DNA from 3 places in the Streptomyces sp. NPDC026575 genome. Region 3 is predicted to be linked to each of the others. Evidence: riboswitches for the same ligand, from Rfam matches in the RefSeq annotation. Region 3 holds a riboswitch; each other region holds the start of a gene.

Region 1 (7,807 bases), on a different contig from region 3:
CCCCGGCGGAGGCTCGGCGATCGACCCGCTGCCGTGGCTGCGCAGCCACGGGCTCGACCCGAACTGACCCCCGGCGTACCGTTCCTGCAACATCCGACGTGCCGTTCCCGCAGCGTCGGGCCGGCGCGCTCCCCCGCCTTGCGCCGGCCCCCCGGGCGCCCGCCTACAGCTTCTCTACGGGCGCGTACCGCAGCAGCAGCCGCTTGGGCTTCTCGCCGCCGAAGTCGATGGTCGCCTCGGCGTTGTCGCCGCTGCCCTTGACGCCGACGACGGTGCCGAGCCCGAAGCTGTCGTGGGTGACGCGATCGCCGACGGCCAGCGAGACCACCTCGCGGTCCTTGGTGCGCCGGGTCGCGAAGCCGCTCGGGCCCTTCGAGCGGGCCGACGAGAGCGTGGCGCCGATGCCCCCGCCGAGGCCGCCGGTGCCGCCGCCCCTGGACGAGAGGCCGCCCATGGTCGCCGAGGGCGTCGCCGGCCCCGTCCGCCGCCACTGCACGTAGTCGTCCGGGATCTCCTCCAGGAACCGGGAGGGCGGGTTGTACGACGGCTGGCCCCAGGCGCTGCGCATCGTCGAGCGGGTGACGTAGAGCCGCTCGCGGGCGCGGGTGATGCCGACATAGGCCAACCGGCGCTCCTCCTCCAGCTCCTTGGTCTGGCCCAGCGCCCGCATGTGCGGGAAGACGCCGTCCTCCATGCCGGTCAGGAAGACGACCGGGAACTCCAGGCCCTTGGCGGTGTGCAGCGTCATGAGGGTGATCACGCCGCTGCCCTCCTCGTCCTCGTCCGGGATCTGGTCGGAGTCGGCGACCAGCGCGACCTGCTCCAGGAAGTCGGCGAGGGTGCCGGGGTTGGCCTCTTCGCGGTCCTGCTCGAATTCCAGGGCCACGGCGGCGAGTTCCTGGAGGTTCTCGATCCGGGTCTCGTCCTGCGGGTCGGTGGATGCCTGGAGCTCGGCGAGGTAGCCCGTGCGCTCCAGGACGGCCTCCAGGATCGTGGCGGGCCCGGCGCCGGACTCGACGATCGTGCGCAGCTCCTCCATCAGGACGTTGAAGCGCTTGACGGCGTTGGCGGAGCGGGCCGCCATACCGTACGCCTCGTCGACCCGGCGCAGCGCCTGCGGGAAGGTGATCTTCTCGCGCGAGGACAGGGCGTCGATCATCGCCTCGGCGCGCTCGCCGATACCGCGCTTGGGGACGTTGAGGATGCGGCGCAGCGGCACGGTGTCCTCGGGGTTGGCGAGCACCCGCAGATACGCCAGGACGTCGCGGACCTCCTTGCGCTCGTAGAAGCGCACGCCGCCGACGACCTTGTAGGGCAGACCGACCCGGATGAAGATCTCTTCGAAGACGCGGGACTGGGCGTTGGTGCGGTAGAAGACGGCGACGTCGCCGGCCTTGGCGTCGCCGGCGTCGGTGAGGCGGTCGATCTCGTCGGAGACGAACTGGGCCTCGTCGTGCTCGGTGTCGGCGACATAGCCGATGATCTTGGGGCCGGCCCCGGCGTCCGTCCAGAGGTTCTTGGGGCGGCGGTTCTCGTTGCGCTCGATGACGGCGTTGGCGGCGGACAGGATCGTCTGGCTGGAGCGGTAGTTCTGCTCCAGCAGGATCGTCGTGGCGTCCGGGTAGTCCTCCTCGAACTGGAGGATGTTGCGGATCGTGGCGCCGCGGAAGGCGTAGATCGACTGGTCGGCGTCGCCGACGACGCACAGCTCGGCGGCGGGGATGTCGGCCGTTCCCCGGCCGACCAGCTCGCGCACCAGGGTGTACTGGGCGTGGTTGGTGTCCTGGTACTCGTCGACGAGGACATGGCGGAAGCGGCGGCGGTAGTGCTCGGCGACGTCGGGGAATGCCTGGAGCAGATGGACCGTCGTCATGATGATGTCGTCGAAGTCCAGGGCGTTGGCCTCGCGCAGCCGCGCCTGATACATCGCATACGCCTCGGCCAGCGACTTCTCGAACCCGTCGGCCGCCGTCTGGGCGAAGGTCTCCTCGTCGATGAGCTCGTTCTTGAGGTTGGAGACCTTGGCGCTGAAGGACTTGGGCGGGAAGCGCTTGGGGTCCAGGTCCAGATCGCGGCAGACCAGCGCCATCAGGCGCTTGGAATCGGCCGCGTCGTAGATCGAGAAGGAGGACGTGAAGCCGAGCTTCTTGGACTCGCGGCGCAGGATGCGCACGCAGGCGCTGTGGAAGGTGGAGACCCACATGGCGTTGGCGCGCGGGCCGACCAGCTGCTCGACGCGCTCCTTCATCTCGCCCGCGGCCTTGTTGGTGAACGTGATCGCGAGGACCTGGCCCGGGTGGACATGGCGCTCGGCGAGCAGATGCGCGATGCGGTGCGTGAGCACCCTGGTCTTGCCGGATCCGGCGCCGGCGACGATCAGCAGCGGGCCTCCGGCGTGCACGACCGCGGCCTTCTGCTCGTCGTTGAGCCCCTCCAGCAGCGCGGCCGGGTCGACGGGCGGGCGGGCGGCGCCGTCGCGGTAGTACGCCTCGGTGTGCACGGGCGCGTCGAACCTCCCGCCGAAGAGGTCGGCGGGGACCTCCTCCGGGACCGGCTCGTGCTCGTCCTCGGGAGGCGGCGGGTGCTCCTCCTCGCCCTTGGGGCCGAGGTCCGCCAGAAAGCTGTCGTCAAAGAGGCTGCTCATCGCCCACCGAGTCTAGGCCGCCGCACTGACAGCGCGCCGGGGAGTACGCGATTGTCCGTGCCGGGGCAGGTCAGGCGACCGGAGGCGGAACCGCCGGGGGCCGGCCGCTACCCGAACCCGACATCTGACGCAACACCCGCCGCCGCGCGTTCAGGTCACGAAAAGGTTTCGGGCATATCGAACATCAGCCTTCACAGGAGCCACACGAATTGGCTAACGTCCTCGCTCGGGCAGCCCGCCTCCCCGCGGTCGACAGCTTCCGCACGGGCCGCCCACGCCGAGTCCGGCCTGCCCTCAGGCACCCGGAGCCGGGGACCCACCAGCACCACCGGGGTGAATCGGTCCAGCGGCCGTCATCAGCGGCCGCACGGACCGTAGGGCAAGCCTTCCGTCAGCGACACCGCCCGAACCCGACAGCTAACCCGGTAGGCGGTCCACGGAAGGAGTTGCCGGCCTTGGCGTCCCATCGCAAGCCGCGCACCAGCGTTCTCCTCTCGCCCGGGAGCCGGCGTACGGCGGCCGGGCTCACCACCGCCGCGCTCGCCTCGGTCACCCTGCTCTCGCAGACCGCCGACGCCGCCCCCAGGGCGCCCAGACCCTCCATCGAAGAGGTCAAGAAGAAGGTCGACGACCTCTACCACCAGGCCGAGGTGGCCACCCAGAAGTACAACGCCGCCAAGGAGCGCGCCGAGCACCAGAGCGCCACCGTCGACGATCTGCTCGACGCCGCCGCCAAGCGCGCGCAGCGGATGAACGAGTCCCGGCGCGAACTGGGCACCTTCGCCTCGGCGCAGTACCGCACCGGCGGCATGAACCCGACGGCGCAGCTGATGCTCGCCAAGGACCCGCAGCAGTTCGTCGACCGCAGCCACCTGATGGAGCGGCTGACCAGCCGGCAGAAGCAGGCGGTCACCGACTACCAGGAGCAGGCGGCGGCCGCGGCGCGGCAGCGGGCCAAGGCCACCAGCAGCCTGGAGCAGCTGCAGCAGTCGCAGGCCTCGCTGAAGGAGTCCAAGCAGTCCGTCCAGGGGAAGCTGGCCGAGGCCCGGCAGCTGCTGTCGCGGCTCACCGCCCAGGAGAAGGCGCGACTGGCGGAGCTGGAGCGCCAGAAGGAGGAGGCGGCCCGGCGCAAGGCCGCCGAGGAGGCGCGCCGGCAGCAGGAGGCCGAGCGCCAGCGTCAGCAGGACGGCTCGACGGGCGGCTCCACGGGCGGCTCCACGGGCGGTCAGACCGGTGGCGGCACCAGCGACGGCGGCTCCACCGGGGGCTCGTACTCCACCAAGGCGGAGAAGGCGCTGGCGTTCGCCCGCGCCCAGATGGGCAAGCCGTACGTCTGGGGCGCCACCGGGCCCAGCTCCTATGACTGCTCGGGGCTGACGCAGGCGGCGTGGAAGGCGGCCGGGGTCGATCTGCCGCGGACGACCTGGGACCAGGTCAAGGTCGGCCAGCGGGTGGCGACCAAGGATCTGCAACCCGGTGACCTGGTGTTCTTCTTCGACGACATCAGCCACGTCGGCATGTACATAGGCGGCGGCAAGATGATCCACGCCCCCAAGCCGGGCGCCTACGTCCGCGAGGAGTCGATCTACTACATGCCGATCTACGGGAGCGTCCGCCCGGCCTGAGGCCGCGGCCCCGCCTCCCCGGAGGACCGCTCCTTTCCCCAGGCGCCCCAGGGCGCCCGACCAGGCCACCCCCCACGGTCACCCCCCACACGCCACCGCGCGGCCATCGGCTCCGGAATTCCGGAGCACGGTGACCGCGCGGTGTGCCGTAGTGGGGGGGTGCCGCCGTCAGGTCCAGAGCACCGCGATGAAGATGTTGGCGATCGTGAGCCCGCCCACCACGCCGAACAGCGGCGCGGGGACCTTCTCCTCGTCCCGCTTGACGTAGACCAGCGCCAGGATCACCACCAGGACGGCCATCTTGACGCCGATCTTGATGTTGTTGACCGGGTGGTCCTGGGCCTGGTTGAGGCCGACCAGCACGATGCCGGTGACCAGCATCGTCAGCGCGCCGTGCAGCATGGCCGGCACGAAGCGGGCGGTGCCCGCGCCCATCGCCTTCATCTGGGTCAGGAAGCCGCCCAGCAGGGAGGCGATGCCGATGATGTGCAGGCCGACGAAGACATTGATTACTACGTCCATAGTGCTGGATCGTAGCCGCCATATAGCACGCCCTTTCCGGCAGGGCGTCCGCAATCGCCGCTTCGGTCACGGCAGACCGGTCCCGGTGTGCAGGCGGCGGCGGTGCGGTCAACCGCGCACCGGCCGCGGTCGAAAGCGAACAATGCCAGCCAACCGGACTCACCCCCGTGACGCCCAGGCTTAGCGTCCTCCTCCAGGCGGCCGACATCCCGCCATCGCCGGCCTCCGCGCCAGTGTTCCGTCGGCCGCCCCGCCGAGAGGTGCGGCGACGGCCGGCTCCCCCGTTGCCGACCGCCGCCGCGCCCTCGGCCCGAAGGGAAGGAAGTGACGGCCACCGTGGCCTCGCACCGCAAGCCCAGGCAGCATCCGCTCGCCGCGCTCACGGGTGGTTCGCGCAGTGCGCGCACCGTCCGTACGGCCGCCACCCTCGCCCTCGCGGGCGCCGCCACCGCCACCGCCTTCGACGGCACCGGCCAGGCGGCCCCCTCCCCCACCCCCGACCAGGTCAAGGACCGGGTCGACGCGCTGTACCAGGAGGCAGAGGTGGCCACACAGAGCTACAACGGCGCCAAGGAAGCCGCCGACACCGCACGCGAGGAGCTGAGCAGACTGCAGGACGAGGCCGCCCGCCGGACCCGGAAGCTGAACACCGCCCGCGCGGAACTGGGCGCCGTGGCCGCGTCCCAGTACCGCGCGGGCGGCATCGACCCGACCGTTTCGCTGCTGCTGTCCGAGGACCCGCAGCGCTATCTGGACGGCGCCGCGGTGCTGGAGCGCACGGGCAGCCACCAGGCGGCCGCGGTGGCCGGTTACGCGCGCCGGCTGGGCAGCGTGCGGCAGGTCCGGCAGCGGGCTGAGGACACCGCGCAGCGGCTGGTGTCCACCGAGGCCGGGCTGAAGAAGCACCGGATCACCATCGTCCGCAAGCTGGACGCCGCCGAGCAGCTGCTGGACCGGCTGACCGCGGAGCAGCGGCGCCGGATGGCGGGCGCGGACGGTTCCCGGGGCGGCGCCCGCGCGGACCGGGGAACGGGCCGCGGTGACGGCCTGCTCGGCGGGATCCCGGCCGGCTCGGCGGCCGCCGCGGCCCAGGCGGCCGCGCTGGCCCCCGACTCCCGGGCGACGCGCGCCGTTTCCTTCGCCTACGCAGCCCTCGGCAAACCGTACGTCTGGGGCGCCACGGGCCCCTCGGCCTACGACTGCTCGGGCCTGACCCAGGCCGCCTGGGAGTCCGGCGGCGTCTCGCTGCCCCGCACCACCTACACCCAGATCAACTCCGGCCCCCGCGTCGACCGCTCCCAACTCGCCCCCGGCGACCTGGTGTTCTTCTACACCGGCATCAGCCATGTGGGCCTGTACATCGGCGACGGCAAGATGATCCACGCGCCCCATCCGGGCGCCCCGGTACGCATCGCGCCGATCGACCAGATGCCGTTCGCGGGGGCCACCCGGCCGGCGTAGGGCCGCCGGGCCGGCGCGGGGACTTTGGGCCCGCGCCGGGACTCCGGTGGAGAGGTCAGGGCTTGAGCTGTGTGCCCAGCCACCGGAAGACCTCCGGCACCTGCTGGCGCCAGACCGCCGTGGTGTGGCCGCCCGCGTTCGCCGGGATCTGCTGCACGGTCACCGTGGTCGGCAGCTTCGCCAGCTGGCGCAGGCCGATGCCCGCCTGGTAGCCGTCGCCCGCGGCGCCCGAGACGTACAGCGCCGTACGGGGCGGTCGGCCGGCGGCGTTGGCGGACTTCAGGATGTGGATCGGGTTCGACGCGATCCGCAGCTGGGGGTCCTTGCCGGCCAGGGAGTCCGGTTCGAGGGCCGGGTCGTTGTAGCCGGACATGGCGACCGCGGCGCGGTAGCGGTCCGGGTGGGACAGGGCGAGCTTGGTGGCGCAGTGGGCGCCGGCCGAGTAGCCGGCCAGGGCCCAGGAGTCGGGCCGGTCGCCCACCCGGAAGTTGTCGATCATCATCTTGCGGACGTCGACGGTCAGCCAGCTGTCGGCGTTGACCTTGCCGGGGATGTTGACGCAGCCGGTGTCGGCGCCGGTCAGGAGGTTGGTACGGGGCGCGACCAGGATGAACGGCTTGATCTGGCCGCGCTGCATCAGCGGCCGGAGCTGCTCGCCTACGTGCAGGGACCCGAACCACGCCTTCGAGGAGCCGGGGTAGCCGGGCAGCAGCTCGACCACCGGGAACCTGGTGTTCTTGTAGGCGGGGTCGTGGTACTGCGGCGGCAGCCACACGTACACCTCGCCCCGCACGCCCGAGATGCGGCCCTCAAGGTCCGTCATCTGCACGCCCGCCCCCATCCGCGGGTCGTCGCCGGGGCGGAACCGCTGGAGCTGCTTGGGCTCGTTCTTGATCTGCTTGCCGCCCATGCCGTCGGGACCGAGGTCCTTGGCGACCGCGACATGGCTGTCGGTGCCGAGCAGATCGCCCCAGGTGTCGTAGAGGTTGTTGGCGTTGTTGACCAGGACGAAGACCAGGGTGACGGCCGTGATCTGGGCGAACAGCAGCATCAGCAGCCGGGCCAGACCGCGTACCAGGGCCGGCCCGGCTATTCGGCCCCATAGGGCGAGCGGCACCACGACGGCGACGAGCAGCAGCGCGATCGAGGTGAGGAGGAAGGGCGTGCCCGTCAGGCTCATCGGGATCTCGCTTCCAGGACGACTATGCGAAGGACGTGGGGATGGTTCGGGCCCCGCCTTCGGCAGTGAGCCTCTCCGCGCCCTTAGATGGCGATCCACGTGGTCCTGGTTGCCCGGCTCAGGTCCTTCTTTGTCCCTTCCCGCACCCTTCCGCCCGCTGCCCGCACGCCCTCGGCCCCGGCCGTGCGGCCGGCGGCGGTATGGCACCCGCCGCCGGCCGAACCGCAGGTCAGGGCGTCAGACCAGGCGCCGGGCCGCCGCCCAGCGGGTCAGCTCATGGCGGTTGGACAGCTGGAGCTTGCGCAGCACCGCCGAGACATGCGACTCGACGGTCTTCACCGAGATGAACAGCTGCTTGCCGACCTCCTTGTACGC
Region 2 (7,807 bases), on a different contig from region 3:
ATGCGCCGCGGGACCGTGCGACGGGCCCCGCCGCGCGGCAGGGGCAGCAGCGCCTTGGGGATCTCCGCGCCCACCGTGGTGACCGGGGCCCTGCCGCCGCGGATCTCCCACGGCAGCGAGGAATCGTTGATGACCAGGTCGGACGGCCGGTAGACGACCTCGTGGCCGTCCCACCGGCCCGCTCCCGTCCCGCCCACGACGAAGGAGAGGTGGTAGAGCTCCGGGTCGGACTGCCGGATCAGCCGCGGGGTGCGCCGCATCACCACCTGCGGGATCGTGGCCGGCCACACGGACACCGCGCCGAGGTCCAGCACGCGCTGGGTGGCCCGGAAGTCGTCGGCGTGGTCGCTGCTCAGATGTATCGGAGCATGGGTCTGCTCCAGACGCTCCGCCCAGTAGGACAGCCGGTCCGCCGCCGGCACGTCCTCACTCCGGAAAACCGTCTCGTTCAACATGTCTCCCCCTTCAAGCTGCCCGCCCAGGGGGATGATCACGGACAGGGATAAGCGTCTGATGAACGTCGACGCCGAGGCCCGGCCCATGACCCGTCCGGCCCCCGACGGCTCGCCGCACGGCCTGGCACCGGCAACCCTTGGGGAGTCGAGGCGGCCGACACGCCGCTGCTCGTACGGAAGACGGGCGGGAGCGGAAGAGGCCGGTGCGGATGCGGCAGGTCGACGGGCCCCCTACGGGCGACGGGGAGCGGCGGGCGCGCCGTGAGCGGATGCCCCCGCCGGTGCGGCGCCTGGCGCGCTGGCTCCCCGCCCTGCTGATCGCCGCCGGCCTCGCCTTCGACCTGGGGACCCCGCCCAGCTACACCGCCTCCCCCTTCTTCGCCGCCGCGCCCCTGGTCGCGGCGCCGCTGCTGTCGCTGGCCAGCACCGCCCTGGCGGCCGTCGCCGCCATGGCCGGCGAGCTCTGGGGGGTGACGTACCGCAGCACCGCCCCGAACTACCACGAGTCGATGACGGAGCTCGCCACGGTCTTCGTCGTCGCCCTGCTCGCGCTGGGCATCAACCGGGTCGTGCGGACGAGCGATGCCCGTCTGGCGTCCGTACGGGACGTCTCGGAGGCCGCCCAGCGCGCCGTACTGCCGCTGCCGCCCGAGCGGCTGGCCGGGCTCGCGATCGCCGCCCGCTATGTGGGCGCGCGGGCGGACGCCGGGATCGGCGGCGATCTCTACGCGGTGCAGGACACCCCGCACGGCGTGCGGCTGATCGTCGGCGACGTACGCGGCAAGGGCCTGGAGGCGGTGGAGGCCGCGGTGGTCGTCATCGGCGCCTTCCGGGAGGCGGCCGAGCAGGAGGCCACCCTGGAGGCGGTGGCCGGCCGGCTGGAGCGGGCGCTGCAGCGGGAGGGCAGGCGGCGCGGAGGGCTGGACCGGTTCGAGGGGTTCACCACTGCCGTGCTGGCGGAGATCCCCACCAACGGGCGGCCCGTGCTGCGGGTCCTCAACCGGGGCCACCCGGCGCCCCTGATGCTCACCCCGGACGGCGGGCTGCGCGAGCTGGCCCCCGGGGCGCCGGCGCTGCCCCTGGGGATGTGCGAGGTGGCGAGCTGGCCCGACCGCTCGGACGAGACGTTCCTCCCGGCCGGCTCGCTGCTGCTGTTCTTCACCGACGGCATGACCGAGGCCCGCGACTTCCGCGGCCGCTTCTACGACCCCTCGAACCGGCTGCGCGGCCGCCGCTTCCCCGGCCCGGACGCCCTCCTGGACACCCTCGTCGAGGACGTGGCACTGCATACGGGCGGAGCGTCGGCGGACGACATGGCCCTGCTGGCGGTGCAGCGGCCCATGGGGGAGTAGGGGGCGCGGCGCGTAAGGGGCGGGGCCGGTCAGCCTCTTGGCGCCGCCGCTTCCGGCAGCCGGTGCAGGCTCTCGCCGTGCGGGCCGGTGAGCGCGATCGGCCGCCCGTCGAGAGCGAGGGTCAGCCGTCCGTCCTCCGGGCGCCCGGAGCGGTGCTCCGGCGCGGTGATCCACGGCAGGACGGAGTGGTGCTCGTTGGAGATCCAGTGCCCGCCGCCGGGCCGCCCGTCGAGCAGCGACCGCACGAGGCGCGCGAACTCCTCGCGGCGCGCCGGCGGAAGGTAGTTCAGCACGGCGCTGTGGAAGACGACCAGCGTCGCCTCCGGCGGTGCCGCGGCGGCCAGCGCGGGCAGCTCGTCGATCAGATCACCGCGTACGATCCGCGGCCGCGGCGCCGCCCGTACGGCCTCGACGGCGGCGAAGAGCCGCGCCGCGCGCTGCCCCTCGCCCGGCCAGACGAGCGACTGGAGCCAGCGCAGATCGTCCGGTGCGCCGACGGGGTCGAGCGGATTCAGATCGATACCGGCCCGCCAGACGACCTCCGGCAGCCGGCCGGGCAGCTCCTCGGGCGCCCAGTCCGTACGGCAGACGAACTCCACCGGGCCGTCGGGCGCCCCCACCTCGACGGGCCGCGGGGCGCCCGCGGGCAGCCCCTCGTACGAGTCGTACCCGGAGGCGGACTCGTACCGGTAGCGGTAGCTGTCGGGATGCAGGCACAGCCCGGCCGACGCGCCGACCTCCAGCAGCGCCAGCGGCTGCGGCAGCCGGGCGAGCAGCGGCAGCAGCGTGGCACAGCGGGCCGGCTCGTTGGTCTGGGTGGCGCGCTGCATGATCACCGCGCGGACCTCGTCCCAGTGCCGGACCGTCCACTCGCGCCAGCGTCCGTAGGCCGCCTCATCGCGCGGGCCCTGCTCCGCGTGCGGGCCGTCGAGCTGGCGGACGGCGGCGAGCAGGAGGTTCGGCTGCTGCTTGTTGCCGGCCGGCAGCGAACCCGACAGCAGGTCGCAGAACTCCGGGTCCTGGCTGATCCGCGCGGTCAGCTCCGCATGGGCGTCGGACCGTCCCCGCGCCTCCCGCCACGAGAACTCCCGGTAGCGCTCCGCCAGATCCGCCGCCGCGCTCCGGCCGATACCGCCCTTGACGTTTCCGGAGCTCACGGTGTTCCCCGCGCTCTCGACGTTGACGACCATGATCCGACGTTACGCCCTCACGTTCCGTAACCGGCGGGCGCCCCTCCGCATAACGACTGACGCACAATCAGCACGAGATCGTTTAGAGGTGCAGAGTCAACTCGCCCGCTTTGTGGGCATGCTGACCGAAAAAGTCCCTGCCAGATCTCGTGCGGAACGGATAAGGATTCCCGGGAAGGCTTGGAAAACGACCACGTCCTCTATTACTGTCCGATAACGCAGCGCGGTCGTCCCAGCCGTCGCAAGAGGCGGCACCGCGCGCCGACGCCGAATCCCGCACGCGCTTTTCACGCTCCTCCAGCACTTCGAACTGCACCAAGGGAACCGGGGAACCACCACCTTGGGGTGAATCGGGCGCCTCCGCCAGAGTGGCCCGTAGGAGACCTTCCTGCTCCGAACCCGTCAGCTAACCCGGTAGGCGAGAAGGAAGGAAAGGAGTGCGCCCCCGTGGCGTCCAACATGCCTGCCCCCGAGGCTCCGTCCGCATACCGACTCGACCCCCGAGGTGCCTTCGAAGGCCCGGGTGATCCGGACGGCATAGCGGACACAGACGGCGACGGCCCATGGGAGGAGTGGAACCCCACAGAGGAGTCGCTCCGCCCGGTCCGCGGCAAGCACCGGGTGGCCAAGCAGCGCGGCGGCGGACTCGCCCGTAGCGGCACGGTCCTGGGCGTCGGCGTCATCGCGGCGGTCGGCGCGGGGGGCATGGCCACCGCCGAGGACCGTCCGCCGGTCCCGATCTCCATGCCCGACATCGGCGGCATGGCCCACGAGATCTCCGACAGCCTCCCGGACGCCGAAGCCCTGCCGGGGATCGGCGGCCTCATATCCGACTCCGGCGCAGCAGACTCCGGAAGCGACGCCACCGGCCCGCTCACCCAGGCCACCCAGACCGGCACGACCGGTACGGGCGCCAACGCCGGCGAGGCGCTGCGCAGCCGCATCCTCCAGCAGGCCGACGCGCAGCAGGGCGCCGCCGAGGAGCAGGCCCGCGAAGCGGCCGAGGACGCCGCCGTCAAGCAGGCCGCGACGCGAGCGTCCGCAGCCCAGAAGACGGCCCAGGCCGCGGCGGACAAGGCCGCGGCCGCCAAGAAGGCGGCGGAGCTGGAGGCCAAGCGCAAGGCCGAGGAGGCGGCCCGCCGTAAGGCGGAGGCCGAACGGCTGGCCCAACTGGCCAAGAGCTTCATCACCCCCGTCGCCTCCTACACCCTGACCGCCAGCTTCGGGCAGGCCGGCGACCGCTGGGCCGCCGACCACACGGGCCAGGACTTCGCCGCACCGACCGGTACACCCGTCAAGGCGGTGCACTCCGGCACCATCACCCAGGCCGGCTGGGCCGGTTCGTACGGCTACCGCATCGTCCTCACCCTCGACGACGGCACCGAGCTGTGGTTCTGCCATCTGTCCTCGATGGTGCAGACCTCGGGCAAGGTCAACACCGGCGATGTGATCGGCCGCGTCGGCGCCACCGGCAATGTCACCGGCCCCCACCTCCACCTGGAGGTACGCCCCGACGCCGGCAACCCCATAGACCCGATGCCGTGGCTGCGCGATCACGGCGTGAACGTCTGAGGTCTCGGGAAGTTCAGGTCTTCCGAGTGCGGGCCCCGGGGGGAATCCCCGGGGCTTTCCTCATGGCGCCCCAAAGCCTTCGCCCGCATCGGTCGACCTCCCCCCGACTCCCCCTGACTCCCTCCCCTTGACTCCCTCCCCGGGAATAACTTCCCTCCTGTCCACGCTGCAACAACGCATGACCTCGACACATCCCACCCCCCGGAACCGCCGGAACCTCGGCTCGCTCGCCGTCTCCCCACTCGCCCTCGGCGGCAATGTCTTCGGCTGGACGGCCGACGAGGCCGAGTCGTTCGCCGTGCTCGACGCCTATGCGGCAGGCGGTGGCAACTTCATCGACACCGCCGACGCCTATTCGGCCTGGGTGCCCGGCAACAAGGGCGGCGAATCAGAGTCCGTCATCGGCGACTGGCTGGCCTCCCGCCGCAATCGCTCCGAGGTCGTCGTCGCCACCAAGGTCGGTGCCCACCCCGACTACAAGGGCCTGAGCCCGGCCACCATCAAGTCCGCGGTCGACGAATCCCTCACCCGTCTCCGCACCGACTACATCGACCTCTACTACACCCACTACGACGACGAATCGGTCGAGGTCTCGGAGATCATCGGCACGCTCGACGAGCTCGTCCAGGCCGGCAAGGTCCGTGAGATCGGGGCCTCCAACATCTCCGCGCGGCGCCTGGAGGAGTGCCTGGCCTTCTCCGCCCGCGAGGGCGTGGCCCGTTACGTCGCCCTCCAGCCGCACTACAACCTGGTCTCGCGCGACACCTACGAGGGCGAACTCGCCGACCTGGCCGCCCGTGAGGGCGTGGGCACCGTCCCGTACTGGGCCCTCGCCTCCGGCTTCCTCACCGGCAAGTACCGCCCGGGCACCGATGTCGACAGCGCCCGCTCCGCGAAGGCCGGCCAGTACCTCGCCACCGAGCGCGGGCCGCGCGTCCTCCAGGCCCTCGACACCGTCGCCGCCGCGCACCAGGCCGAGGTCGCCACCGTCGCCCTCGCCTGGCTGGCCGCCCGGCCCACCGTCGTCGCGCCGCTCGCCAGCGCCCGCACGGTCGGCCAGCTGGCGCCCCTCCTGGCCGTCGCCGACCTGACGCTCACGGAGTCCGAACTCGCCCTTCTGAACGAGGCTTCGGCCTGATCCACCCACCGCGTGCGCGGGGGCGGGGCGGGGCACGTCCGATGCCCTGCCCCGCCCCCGTACGCGCGCCGGCCGCCGGCCTCACTCACCCCGGCCGGCATCACTCACCCCGCCGGCTTCACTTCCCCCGACGGTCGACCGCGACCCACGACGCCAGCGCGACCCCGCCCGCGACCGCGAACACCGAAGGCCAGGCCCCGATCTTCTTCGCCAGCGGATGCGACCCCACAAAGGCCGCCACATACGCACCGCTCAACGCCGCCGCGGTCTTCGGCCCGGCCTTCTCCTGCCACCCCTTGGCCGCCACAGCTCCGGCGGCGGCGAGCGCCACCCCACCCAGGGGCCGCTTCTTGGTCCACCGGGCCACGCCGTAGCCGCCCAGCAGCCCACTCGCCGCCACCACACTCGTCGGTACGCCGGCCATCACAAACCTCCCGCTCGGGGTCGAATTCCCCGAGCCTACGCGGGGGCGTACCGCGGTGGCCGCGACCGTGCTGTGGAAGACGCACGCCTGCTGCCGTACCTCGTTGCCACAGCCCGGGAGAGGCCGCGCCGGGCAACGGCGTCGCCTCAGTCCTCGCGGCTGGTCACTTCGAGGAGGTGGAACCCGAACTGGGTCTTCACCGGACCCTGGACCGTGCCGACCGGGGCGGAGAAGACGACCTTGTCGAACTCGGGGACCATCTGCCCCGGACCGAACGCACCGAGGTCACCACCCTGGCGCGCCGAGGGGCACGTGGAGTGCTGCTTGGCGAGCTCGGCGAAGTCCGCTCCGGCCTCGATCTGCGTCTTGAGCTCCGACGCCTTGTCGGCGCTGTCCACCAAGATGTGACGTGCGGTTGCCCTAGCCATTTGTTACACCCTTTCGAGTACACATCAATGCCGCCAAGGGGTACGAGCCCGGGACCTTCCAGGTGGTGGCGATCACGGCCCCCACCCGCCACAGGTCCCGCTGCCCTCCCATAGGCCGCCTTCGTAAGTCAGGCTGCACCATCTCACAGACGATCACACCTCGACCGATCAGGCAGGACCTTTCGCTGTGGGCCAGGCGTCCGCCGCCGCGCTCGGGTCGCCGCCCCCGTCCTTCTGCCCCAGCGCGCACGTCAGGGCCGGACGCCCCCACGGCTGGTAGTGCCGCAGGTGTTCCAGGAGGTGCCGCTCGCGGGTGGTGAAGTCGGGGGTGGGGCCGGTGAGGTGGGCGCGGCGGCGGTGGAAGGAGAGGGCGGTGGCGACGGCGGTGTATTCGGTGACGGCGCGGGCGGCGGCGGGGCCCTGGGCGCGGTGGGCCAGGTCGCGGGCCAGGGCGCGGGTCGTCAGGGAGGACAGGGCGGCGGGTTCGGTGGGGGCGAGCCAGCCGGCGGCGATGTACGGGGCGAGGTAGCCGCGCAGGGAGAGGAGTTCCTGGCCGCGGGTCCAGACCGCCAGCCAGGTCAGGGCGAGCAGGACGGGGACCATGAAGAGCCCGTAGACGACCAGGAATCCGAGGTCGCCCAGGGTGGAGGCGGCGTTCCAGATGGCGTGCAGGAGGACGGCGGTCAGCAGGCCCAGGGCGGCGAGGGCGATACGGGCGGCCCGGCGGCGGGGGTAGCGGGTGGCGGCTATGCCGAGGGCGAGGCCCGTGAGGATGGTGAAGAGCGGGTGCGCGAAGGGGGAGACGACGATGCGGACGAAGAAGGTGCCGGCGGTGAGCGAGTCCAGGCCGGAGTGGCCCATGGACTGGTCCTGGCCGAAGGCGTTGCCCAGATAGAGGATGTTCTCGGTGAAGGCGAAGCCGGTGGCGGTGATGCCGGCGATGACGATGCCGTCGGTGATGCCGTCGAAGTCGGTGCGGCGGAAGCGGTAGAGGAGCAGGACGGCGGCGGCCTTGACCAGCTCCTCGATGACCGGCGCGATCACCGTCGCGCCCCATGCCTCGGCCTCGGTGGGGGAGGTGGAGGCGATATTGGCGGCCAACCAGTCGGTGGCGAAGCCGTTGGCCAGCAGCGCGACCAGCGTGGCGGCGCAGGCGCCCCAGGTGAAGGCGAACGCGAGGTTGCGCCAGGGCTCGGGCTCGATGCGGTCGAGCCAGCAGAACGCCGCGACGAGGAGCGGCACGGGGAA
Region 3 (7,807 bases):
ATGGAGTTGGTACCGCAGTCGATGGCGGCGACCCGCTTCACCGGGACCCTCCCTTGTCGTCCTCGGCGCAGGGGCTCACGCACGGCCCCTTCTTCCACCACTCCGGCAGCATCGCGAGCGCCTCGTCCCCGAGCGGGTTGACGCCGGGACCGGCCGCCAGCGAGTGGCCGACGAGGACGTGCAGGCACTTGACCCGGTCGGGCATGCCGCCCGCGCTCGGGAAGCCCTGGAGCACCTCGATGGCGTCCCGCCGCCGGATGTAGTCCTCGTGGGCCGCGCGGTAGGCGGCGGCCAGCTCCGGGTCGGTCGCCAGCCGCTCGGACATCTCCTTCATCACGCCGTTGGCCTCCAGCGTGCCGATCGCGGAGGCCGCGCGCGGGCAGGTGAGGTAGTAGAGCGTGGGGAAGGGCGTGCCGTCCTCCAGGCGCGGCGCCGTCTCGACGACGTCCGGCTGGCCGCAGGGGCAGCGGTGCGCGATGGCGCGCAGCCCGCGGGGCGGGCGGCCGAGCTGCTCCTTGAAGGCCGCGATGTCCGCGGCGGTGGGCTCGGTGGGCTCGGTCTGGGGCGGAGGGGTTTCCATGTGCGCTTTCGGTGAGGTGGGTGGTGGGGCGGCGGTGCGGACCGCCTGGTGTCGACAGTACGGGCTGCCCCGCGCCGGCGGTACGGCCCGAGGCGTACCGGCGCAGCCCTACCGCTTGTCGGCCGCGTCGACGGCGCTCCACAGATTCTCGTACCAGGGGCGCCGCGCCGCCTGCGGTCCCCTCGGGGCGGCGGCGGAACCGGAGCCGTCCTGGACGAGGTAGCCGGTCTCCCCCGGCATGACGTAGTGCAGCTGCCGGCGGGCCTGCTGGCGTACGTACTCCGGGTCCTGCCACCGGGCCCGCTGCTCGCGCAGCCGGTCCAGCTCGGCACCGGCGTCCTGGGCCTTGCGGCGCTGTTCGGCGATGTCGGAGCGCTGGGAGATGTACTGCCTTATCGGGTACGCGAGGGCGACCACCAGGGAGCACATGACCAGCGCCAGCAGGGCGGCGCGGCCGGTGAGGCGGTTGCGGCGGGGCGGGCGGGCTCGGTAGACGCGGGCGGCGGCCTGCTCGCCGAGCGCCTTGAGTCGGGTCGCGGTCGAGAACCGGTCCGCGGGCACGTCGTCTCCCCTTCACTGACTGACGCCGGACTGCATCAAGCAGGTACGTCCCCGGCAACGGTACGGGACCGTCGCCGAGGACGTACGCAGGTGCTCGGCCGTAACGTCAGCCGATCAGCCGTGACTCAGTTCGCTGAGCGCGGCACCGATTCAGTTCGCTGAGCGCGGCACTGATTCAGTTCGCAGAGCGCTGCACTGATTCAGTTCGCAGAGCGCGGCACTGATTCAGTTCGCAGAGCGAAACCGCGGGAAGGCGGAGCGGCCGGCGTAGACCGCGGCGTCGTCGAGGATCTCCTCGATGCGCAGCAGCTGGTTGTACTTGGCGACGCGCTCGGAGCGGGCCGGGGCACCGGTCTTGATCTGGCCGCAGTTGGTGGCGACGGCCAGGTCGGCGATGGTGACGTCCTCGGTCTCACCGGAGCGGTGCGACATCATGCACTTGAAGCCGTTGCGCTGGGCCAGCTCCACGGCGTCCAGGGTCTCGGTCAGCGAGCCGATCTGGTTGACCTTCACCAGCAGCGCGTTGGCGGAGCCCTCCTCGATGCCGCGGGCGAGGCGCTCGGGGTTGGTGACGAACAGGTCGTCGCCGACCAGCTGGACCTTGGCGCCGAGCTTGTCGGTGATGACCTTCCAGCCGGCCCAGTCGTCCTCGAACAGCGGGTCCTCGATGGAGACCAGCGGGTAGGCCGCCACCAGCTCCTCGTAGTACTCGGTCATCTCGGCGGCCGAGCGGTCCTTGCCCTCGAACTGGTACTTGCCGTCCTTGTAGAACTCGGAGGCGGCGACGTCCAGCGCCAGCGCGATGTCCTGGCCGGGGGTGTAACCGGCTTCCTTGATGGCCTCAAGGATGAGGTCCAGGGCCTCGCGGTTGGAGCCCAGGTTCGGGGCGAAGCCGCCCTCGTCGCCGAGGCCGGTGGCCAGGCCCTTGGCCTTCAGGACCTTCTTGAGGGTGTGGTAGACCTCGGCGCCCCAGCGCAGCGCCTCGGAGAAGGACTCCGCGCCGATCGGCGCGATCATGAACTCCTGGATGTCCACGTTGGAGTCGGCGTGCGAGCCGCCGTTGAGGATGTTCATCATCGGCACGGGCAGCACGTGCGCGTTCGGGCCGCCGAGGTAGCGGAACAGCGGGAGGTCGCTGGCCTCGGAGGCGGCGTGCGCGACGGCGAGGGAGACGCCGAGGATGGCGTTGGCGCCGAGCGAGCCCTTGTTGTCGGTGGCGTCCAGGTCGAACATCGCCTGGTCGATCAGCCGCTGCTCGGTCGCGTCGTAGCCGACGAGCTCCGGGCCGATCTGCTCGATGACGGCCAGGACGGCCTTCTCGACGCCCTTGCCGAGGTAGCGGTTCGGGTCGCCGTCGCGGAGCTCGATGGCCTCGAAGGCGCCGGTCGAGGCGCCGGACGGCACGGCGGCACGGCCCGTGCTGCCGTCGTCGAGGCCGACCTCGACCTCGACCGTGGGATTACCTCGCGAGTCGAGAATTTCGCGGGCTACGACGACGTCGATGGACGGCACGTTGTCTCCTTCATGGGTGTCTGGAGTTCTGCAGCACGAGCCTAACGGCCCCGGCCGCGTCCGCTTGCCCTTGGCCCGCTCCGTGGGACGAAAAGATGCCCAAAGGCGCAGTTCACGGGATGTTTCGCCACATTGTTCGCTGAGCGGAGAAAAGTGCGGGACGCGGCTGGTCACGGCGGTGCGCGCCGCACCTCATGGAGAAGCCCCGCCGCGGCGCGCTGGGGGGAGTGGCGCGCCGGACGGGGCGGTCTCACGGAGGAACGGGGCCCGCGGCTTCGGCGGACGGGAGTCCCGGTGAGCGGACGGCTCAGATGCTGAGCTGCTGACCCGGGAAGATCAGGTTCGGGTTGCCGCCGATGACCGACTTGTTGGCCTCGTAGAGCGACTTCCAGTTGGTGCCGTGGGCCTTGGCTATCTTGGCCAGGGTGTCGCCCGCCTTGACGGTGTAGTCGCCGCCGCGCTCGGACTTCTTCGGGGCCGGCTGGGCCTTCTCGGCCTTGGGGGCGGCCGGGGCCTTCTTCACCTCGGGCTTGGCCTCGTCCTGCTTCGGGGCGGACTTGGTGGAGGTGTCGAGGTCGGGGGACGGACCACCGGAGGTCAGGCCGCCGGCACCGGCGCAGGACCAGGCGCCCGGGCCCTGGATGGCGAGGAGCTTCTCGGCGGCGGCGATCTGCTGGGCCTTGGTGGCCAGGTCGGCGCGCGCCGCGTACTGGGTGCCACCGGCGGCGGCCCAGCTGGAGTTGGAGAACTGCAGGCCACCGTAGTAGCCGTTACCGGTGTTGATCGACCAGTTGCCACCGGACTCGCACTGGGCGACCTTGTCCCAGGTGGCGACCGAGGCGGCGGAGGCGGACGTGGCGCCCATCAGCGGGACGGCGACGGCGGCACCGGCGACACCGGCGAGGGTGGCGACGCGGACGGCCTTGGAGGGACGACGGTGCTTGCCCTTGTTGATCAGCATGGTTCGTTCGTTTCCTCACCGACGCCTACGAGGTGAGCTGTCGGGTTCGGGCTGTGAGTCGCCCGGCCCGGCGCGCGTGGCGCACCTGGCTTCACCCCAAGCCGGCTGACCCGCTTTCACGGGCCTGACCGGCGCCTACCTTGGTTCCCCCGCTCCTGCCTTCGGCGCTTGCGCGTCAACTGCCTCCGACCACCGGCAGGATTCGGCGTGTGATCGAAGGGGCCCGCTTTGGCGAGCGGTCCTGACCGTAAGCAGTAATCCCCTTGGTGTTCAAACCCCACCTTCTGAACCAAGTTGACCGTTTTTGATCACGGGTTGGTCACATATCTGCAGGTGAGGGCCGTTATGGCAGCGGCGGGCGAATCCGCGCGCCCGCCGCCCAACGAGAGCCTTGTCTCACTTTCCCAAAGGGGACGAAGGCGGCGAACTAGCCCTCCGCATGCCCGAGATCGAGCCGCTGACCCGGCTGGATCAGGTTCTCGTCGGCCCCGATGACGCCCTCGTTGCGCTCGTAGAGCGCGGGCCAGCCGCCCGGCAGCCGGTGGGCCGCGGCGATGGCTGACAGGCTGTCACCCGGGCGCACGGTGTAGTCGCCGTCCGCCGGGCCCGTGCCGCGCCCGCCGTCGCCGCGCGAGGCGTGCCGGCCGCCGGGCGTCCGGTCGCCGTCGTCGCCCTCGTCCGGGTCCGCGTCGCCGCGGTGCTTGCCCTTGCCGGACGCCTGGCCGGGCGTACCGCCCGGGTCCGTGCGGTCGGCGTCGCCGGAGGGGTCGGCGGGACGGGAGGCGTCGTCGCCCTGGTCGTCGGGGGTGGCGGAGTCGGACGGCTCCGGGGTCTCTGGGGTGTCGCGGCCGTCGGACTCGGACGGCGCCGGCGTCTCCTGGGACGGCTCGTCGCCCGCGTCGCCGCGCGAGCCGTCGGACGACCCGTCGCGGGAGCCGCCCTGGGATCCGTCGCGGGACCCGTCGCCGCTCCCGTCACCGGACCCCTCGCCCTCGCGGTCGCCCTCATGGGCCTTGGAGTCGTCCGGGCCACTGGGCTCGTCGGACGAGCCGGTCGAGGGGGACCGGTCCCAGGGGGCCGGGTCGACGTCCTCGTCGGACGGGGTGGGCCGCGGCGTGCTCGTGCTGCCCGGGTCGACCTTCGGCGCACGGCCGTCCTTGGTGAGCCCGGCGTTGACCGCGCAGCTCGGCCAGGCGTCCGGGCCGCGGTCGTCGAGGATCGATTCGGCCACGGCTATCTGCTGGGCGCGGCTGGCGAGATCGGGGCGCGAGGCGTAGGCCCCGCCGCCGTAGTCGTCCCACATCTCCTGGGTCAGCTGCAGCCCGCCGTAGAAGCCGTTGCCCGAGGCGGCGCTCCACACCCCGCCGCTCTCGCACTGGGCGACCCGGTCCCAGGTCGCGGTGTCGGCGGCGTGTGCCCCACTGGCGGAGACCAGGGGCAGTGCGAGGCCCGCGCCGGTCACTCCCACCGTGACAAAGATGGCCGGTGCTTGACGGGGGCGACGGTGTCGGCCGTTCCCGGAACGCATGCGGATGCCTTTCGCGCGGCGGTTGAGTTGTTCGACGACCGTTCGATTCCCCACCCCATCGAGCGTCCGCTTATGCGGGTGCCCGCGTGAACGAATCGTGAATCCTTTCGACCGTCGGTCGAAAGGTAGCCGGGGTCACGGGTAGTCACAAGCCGGTGTAGCGCAGATCACGCGGAGGTCACGCTGCTGACGCTGCGTCACCTTCGATGGCGCCCCCGGTCAGGACCGCTCGGGCGTGAACTCCACCGGAAGGGACCGCAGTCCGCGCATGATGAGCCCGCCGCGCCAGCGCAGATCATCAGGATCCGTGGCAAACCGGATGTCCGGGAGCCGGGTCAGCAGCGTGGCGAGCGCGGTCTGCCCTTCGAGCCGGGCGAGCGGTGCGCCCAGGCAGTAGTGGATGCCGTGCCCGTATCCCAGATGCTGATTGTCACGTCGGGTCAGATCGAGAACATCGGGTTCGACAAAGCGTGACGGATCACGGTCCGCGGCGGCCAGCACCACCAGTACGGGATCGCCCTCGGCGATCCGCTGCCCGCCGAGCGTCAGATCCTGCGTCGCGAACCGCCAGGTCGCCAGCTCCACGGGCCCGTCGTAGCGGAGCAGCTCCTCGATGCCGGTGGTCAGCAGCTCGGTGTCGCCCGCCGCCATCGACTTCTGCAGCAGTTCGCGCTGGGCGGGGTGGCGCAGCAGCGCGTAGGTGCCGTTGCCGATGAGGTTGACGGTGGTCTCGAAGCCGGCGAAGAGCAGGATGAACGCCATCGCGGCGGCCTCGTTCTCGGTGAGGTGCTCGCCGTGGTCGGAGGCGCGGATCAGACCGGATATCAGGTCCTCGTCCGGCTCCGCCGTCTCCCCCAGGGACGCCCGCTTGCGGTGGATCAGCTCGGCGAGGTAGCCGCGCATCTTCTTCACGGAACGGGCGACCCCGCCGCGCGGCCCCCCGCCGTGGCGGATCATCATGCCCGCCCAGTCCCGGAAGTCGTCCTGGTCCTCGCGCGGCACCCCGAGCAGATCGCAGATCGCGTAGATGGGCAGCGGAAAGGCGAACTCATGGATCAGATCGGCCTCGCCGCGGTCGGCGAAGCCGTCGATGAGGTGGTCGGCCAGCTCCTGGACGCGGGGGGCGAAGGCCGCGACCCGGCGCGGGGTGAACGCCTTCGACACCAGCCGGCGCAGCCGGGTGTGGTCGGGCGGGTCGATGTTGAGCAGATGTGTCATCAGGTTGGCGCTGCGCTCGCCCGGGATGCCGACCTTGCCCTTGCCGTGCGCGGACTCGCTGTGGTGCACCGGGTTCTTCGACAGCCGGGCGTCGGCGAGCGCCTGCCGCGCCTCGGTGTAGCGGGTCACCAGCCATGCCTCGACGCCGCTGGGCAGCGCGGTCCGGTAGACCGGCGCATGCCGGCGCAGCCAGGCGTACGCGGGGTACGGGTCCGCGGCGAACTCCCAGGTGAACAGCTCGGGGGCCGGGCCGGCGGCCGCGGCGGACGACGTCACTGGGCAGCCCGTGGGCGGCTCGGCCCCGGCGCCGTCCGGCGCGCTCGCGCGGGAGTCGGCCGGTGCTTCGGCGGGGGCGGTGGGGTCAGGAGTGGCGTCCGGCTCGTCGTGCACCTTCCGACCGTAACCGGTGGGCGCACCACGGCGCGTCCCCCCGCCTCACGCGAGGTGCGGTGCCGGACGCCGCGGGCCCGGGGAGGTCGGAGAGACACCCCTACCCCGCCTGCACCCCCAGCCCCGCGAGGAACGCCACGGCCGCCGGCGACGGGCCGAGCCCGCTCCACACCACCCGCTCGGTGCGCTCCGGCGCCGGCCGCGCCCGCACGATGTGCAGCCCCGGCAGATCGGCGGCGATCGCCTCCGGCACCATGCCGATCCCCAGCCCGGCCCGCACCAGCTTCGCCAGGAACTCCACCGTGGTCACCTCGAACGCCACCTCCGAGGCCAGCCCCGCGGCCCGGAACGCCTCATCGCGCTGCCGCCGCGCCGCCGAACCCGCCGTGAAGTCCACGAAGGTCTCCCGTGCCAGCCGCGTCAGCGTCGTCCACTCCCGCCCGGCCAGCGGATGTCCCGGCGGCACCACCGCCACCAGCTCACCGCGCGCCAGCTCCCGCTCCCGTACGCCGTCGGTACGCGCACCGGGCACCAGCCCGACGAAGGCGACGTCCAGCGTCCCCTCCCGCACCTTCTCGATCAGCGGATCGCTCATCTCCATCTGCAGACTGACCCGCACCCGCGGATAGCGGCTGCGGAAGGCGCCCAGCTCGCGGGCGAGATCGACGGCCGCGACGGTCGAGATGGCGCCCACCGCCAGCCGGCCGCGTACCTCGCCGGTCGCCGCCGCCACCTCGGCGCGGGCCCGCTCGGCCGCCTGGAGCGCCTGCCGGGCGACCGGGACGAACGCCTCGCCGGCGGCCGTGAGCCGGACGCTGCGGCTGGTGCGGTCGAAGAGCCGGGCACCCAGCTCCTTCTCCAGCCGGGCGATCTGATGGCTGAGCGCGGACTGCACCACATGGCAGCGCTCGGCGGCCCGGGTGAACCCCCCGGTCTCGGCCACCGCGACCACGTACCTCATCTGCTGCAGCTCCATGCCCACCGATCCTAGGCGCATCGATCTCGATTCACGATGGATGAGATGACAACGATGTGTTGGACTCATCGACGGCGGGGC

The links. A riboswitch is a leader RNA that binds a small molecule or an ion and turns the genes downstream of it on or off. The one in region 3 is predicted to bind cyclic di-AMP.
Region 1: it holds a riboswitch for cyclic di-AMP, as region 3 does, so the genes downstream of both, ACZ4NB_RS27520 (C40 family peptidase) here and ACZ4NB_RS07510 (transglycosylase family protein) in region 3, are expected to answer to the same signal.
Region 2: it holds a riboswitch for cyclic di-AMP, as region 3 does, so the genes downstream of both, ACZ4NB_RS06140 (M23 family metallopeptidase) here and ACZ4NB_RS07510 (transglycosylase family protein) in region 3, are expected to answer to the same signal.

Annotation. Positions count from the first base shown of each region.
Region 1 covers NZ_JBVHQM010000022.1:6,807-14,613, reverse strand. Annotated here, with positions in the region: gene ACZ4NB_RS27530 (M23 family metallopeptidase) at 1-67, shown strand, start outside; gene pcrA (DNA helicase PcrA) at 164-2,644, opposite strand; cyclic di-AMP (ydaO/yuaA leader) riboswitch at 2,910-3,092, shown strand; gene ACZ4NB_RS27520 (C40 family peptidase) at 3,100-4,269, shown strand; gene ACZ4NB_RS27515 (hypothetical protein) at 4,438-4,791, opposite strand; gene ACZ4NB_RS27510 (C40 family peptidase) at 5,116-6,252, shown strand; gene ACZ4NB_RS27505 (alpha/beta hydrolase) at 6,308-7,432, opposite strand; gene ACZ4NB_RS27500 (LuxR C-terminal-related transcriptional regulator) at 7,670-7,807, opposite strand, start outside.
Region 2 covers NZ_JBVHQM010000003.1:413,244-421,050, forward strand. Annotated here, with positions in the region: gene ACZ4NB_RS06125 (AraC-like ligand-binding domain-containing protein) at 1-455, opposite strand, end outside; gene ACZ4NB_RS06130 (PP2C family protein-serine/threonine phosphatase) at 665-1,807, shown strand; gene ACZ4NB_RS06135 (DUF2332 domain-containing protein) at 1,837-2,997, opposite strand; cyclic di-AMP (ydaO/yuaA leader) riboswitch at 3,289-3,433, shown strand; gene ACZ4NB_RS06140 (M23 family metallopeptidase) at 3,445-4,569, shown strand; gene ACZ4NB_RS06145 (aldo/keto reductase) at 4,748-5,707, shown strand; gene ACZ4NB_RS06150 (hypothetical protein) at 5,826-6,131, opposite strand; gene ACZ4NB_RS06155 (peptidylprolyl isomerase) at 6,278-6,559, opposite strand; gene ACZ4NB_RS06160 (PrsW family intramembrane metalloprotease) at 6,728-7,807, opposite strand, start outside.
Region 3 covers NZ_JBVHQM010000004.1:295,727-303,533, reverse strand. Annotated here, with positions in the region: gene ACZ4NB_RS07530 (Ppx/GppA phosphatase family protein) at 1-41, opposite strand, end outside; gene ACZ4NB_RS07525 (DUF501 domain-containing protein) at 38-580, opposite strand; gene ACZ4NB_RS07520 (FtsB family cell division protein) at 689-1,141, opposite strand; gene eno (phosphopyruvate hydratase) at 1,367-2,653, opposite strand; gene ACZ4NB_RS07510 (transglycosylase family protein) at 2,961-3,614, opposite strand; cyclic di-AMP (ydaO/yuaA leader) riboswitch at 3,622-3,791, opposite strand; gene ACZ4NB_RS07505 (LysM peptidoglycan-binding domain-containing protein) at 4,042-5,082, opposite strand; gene ACZ4NB_RS07500 (cytochrome P450 family protein) at 5,362-6,636, opposite strand; gene ACZ4NB_RS07495 (LysR family transcriptional regulator) at 6,851-7,726, opposite strand.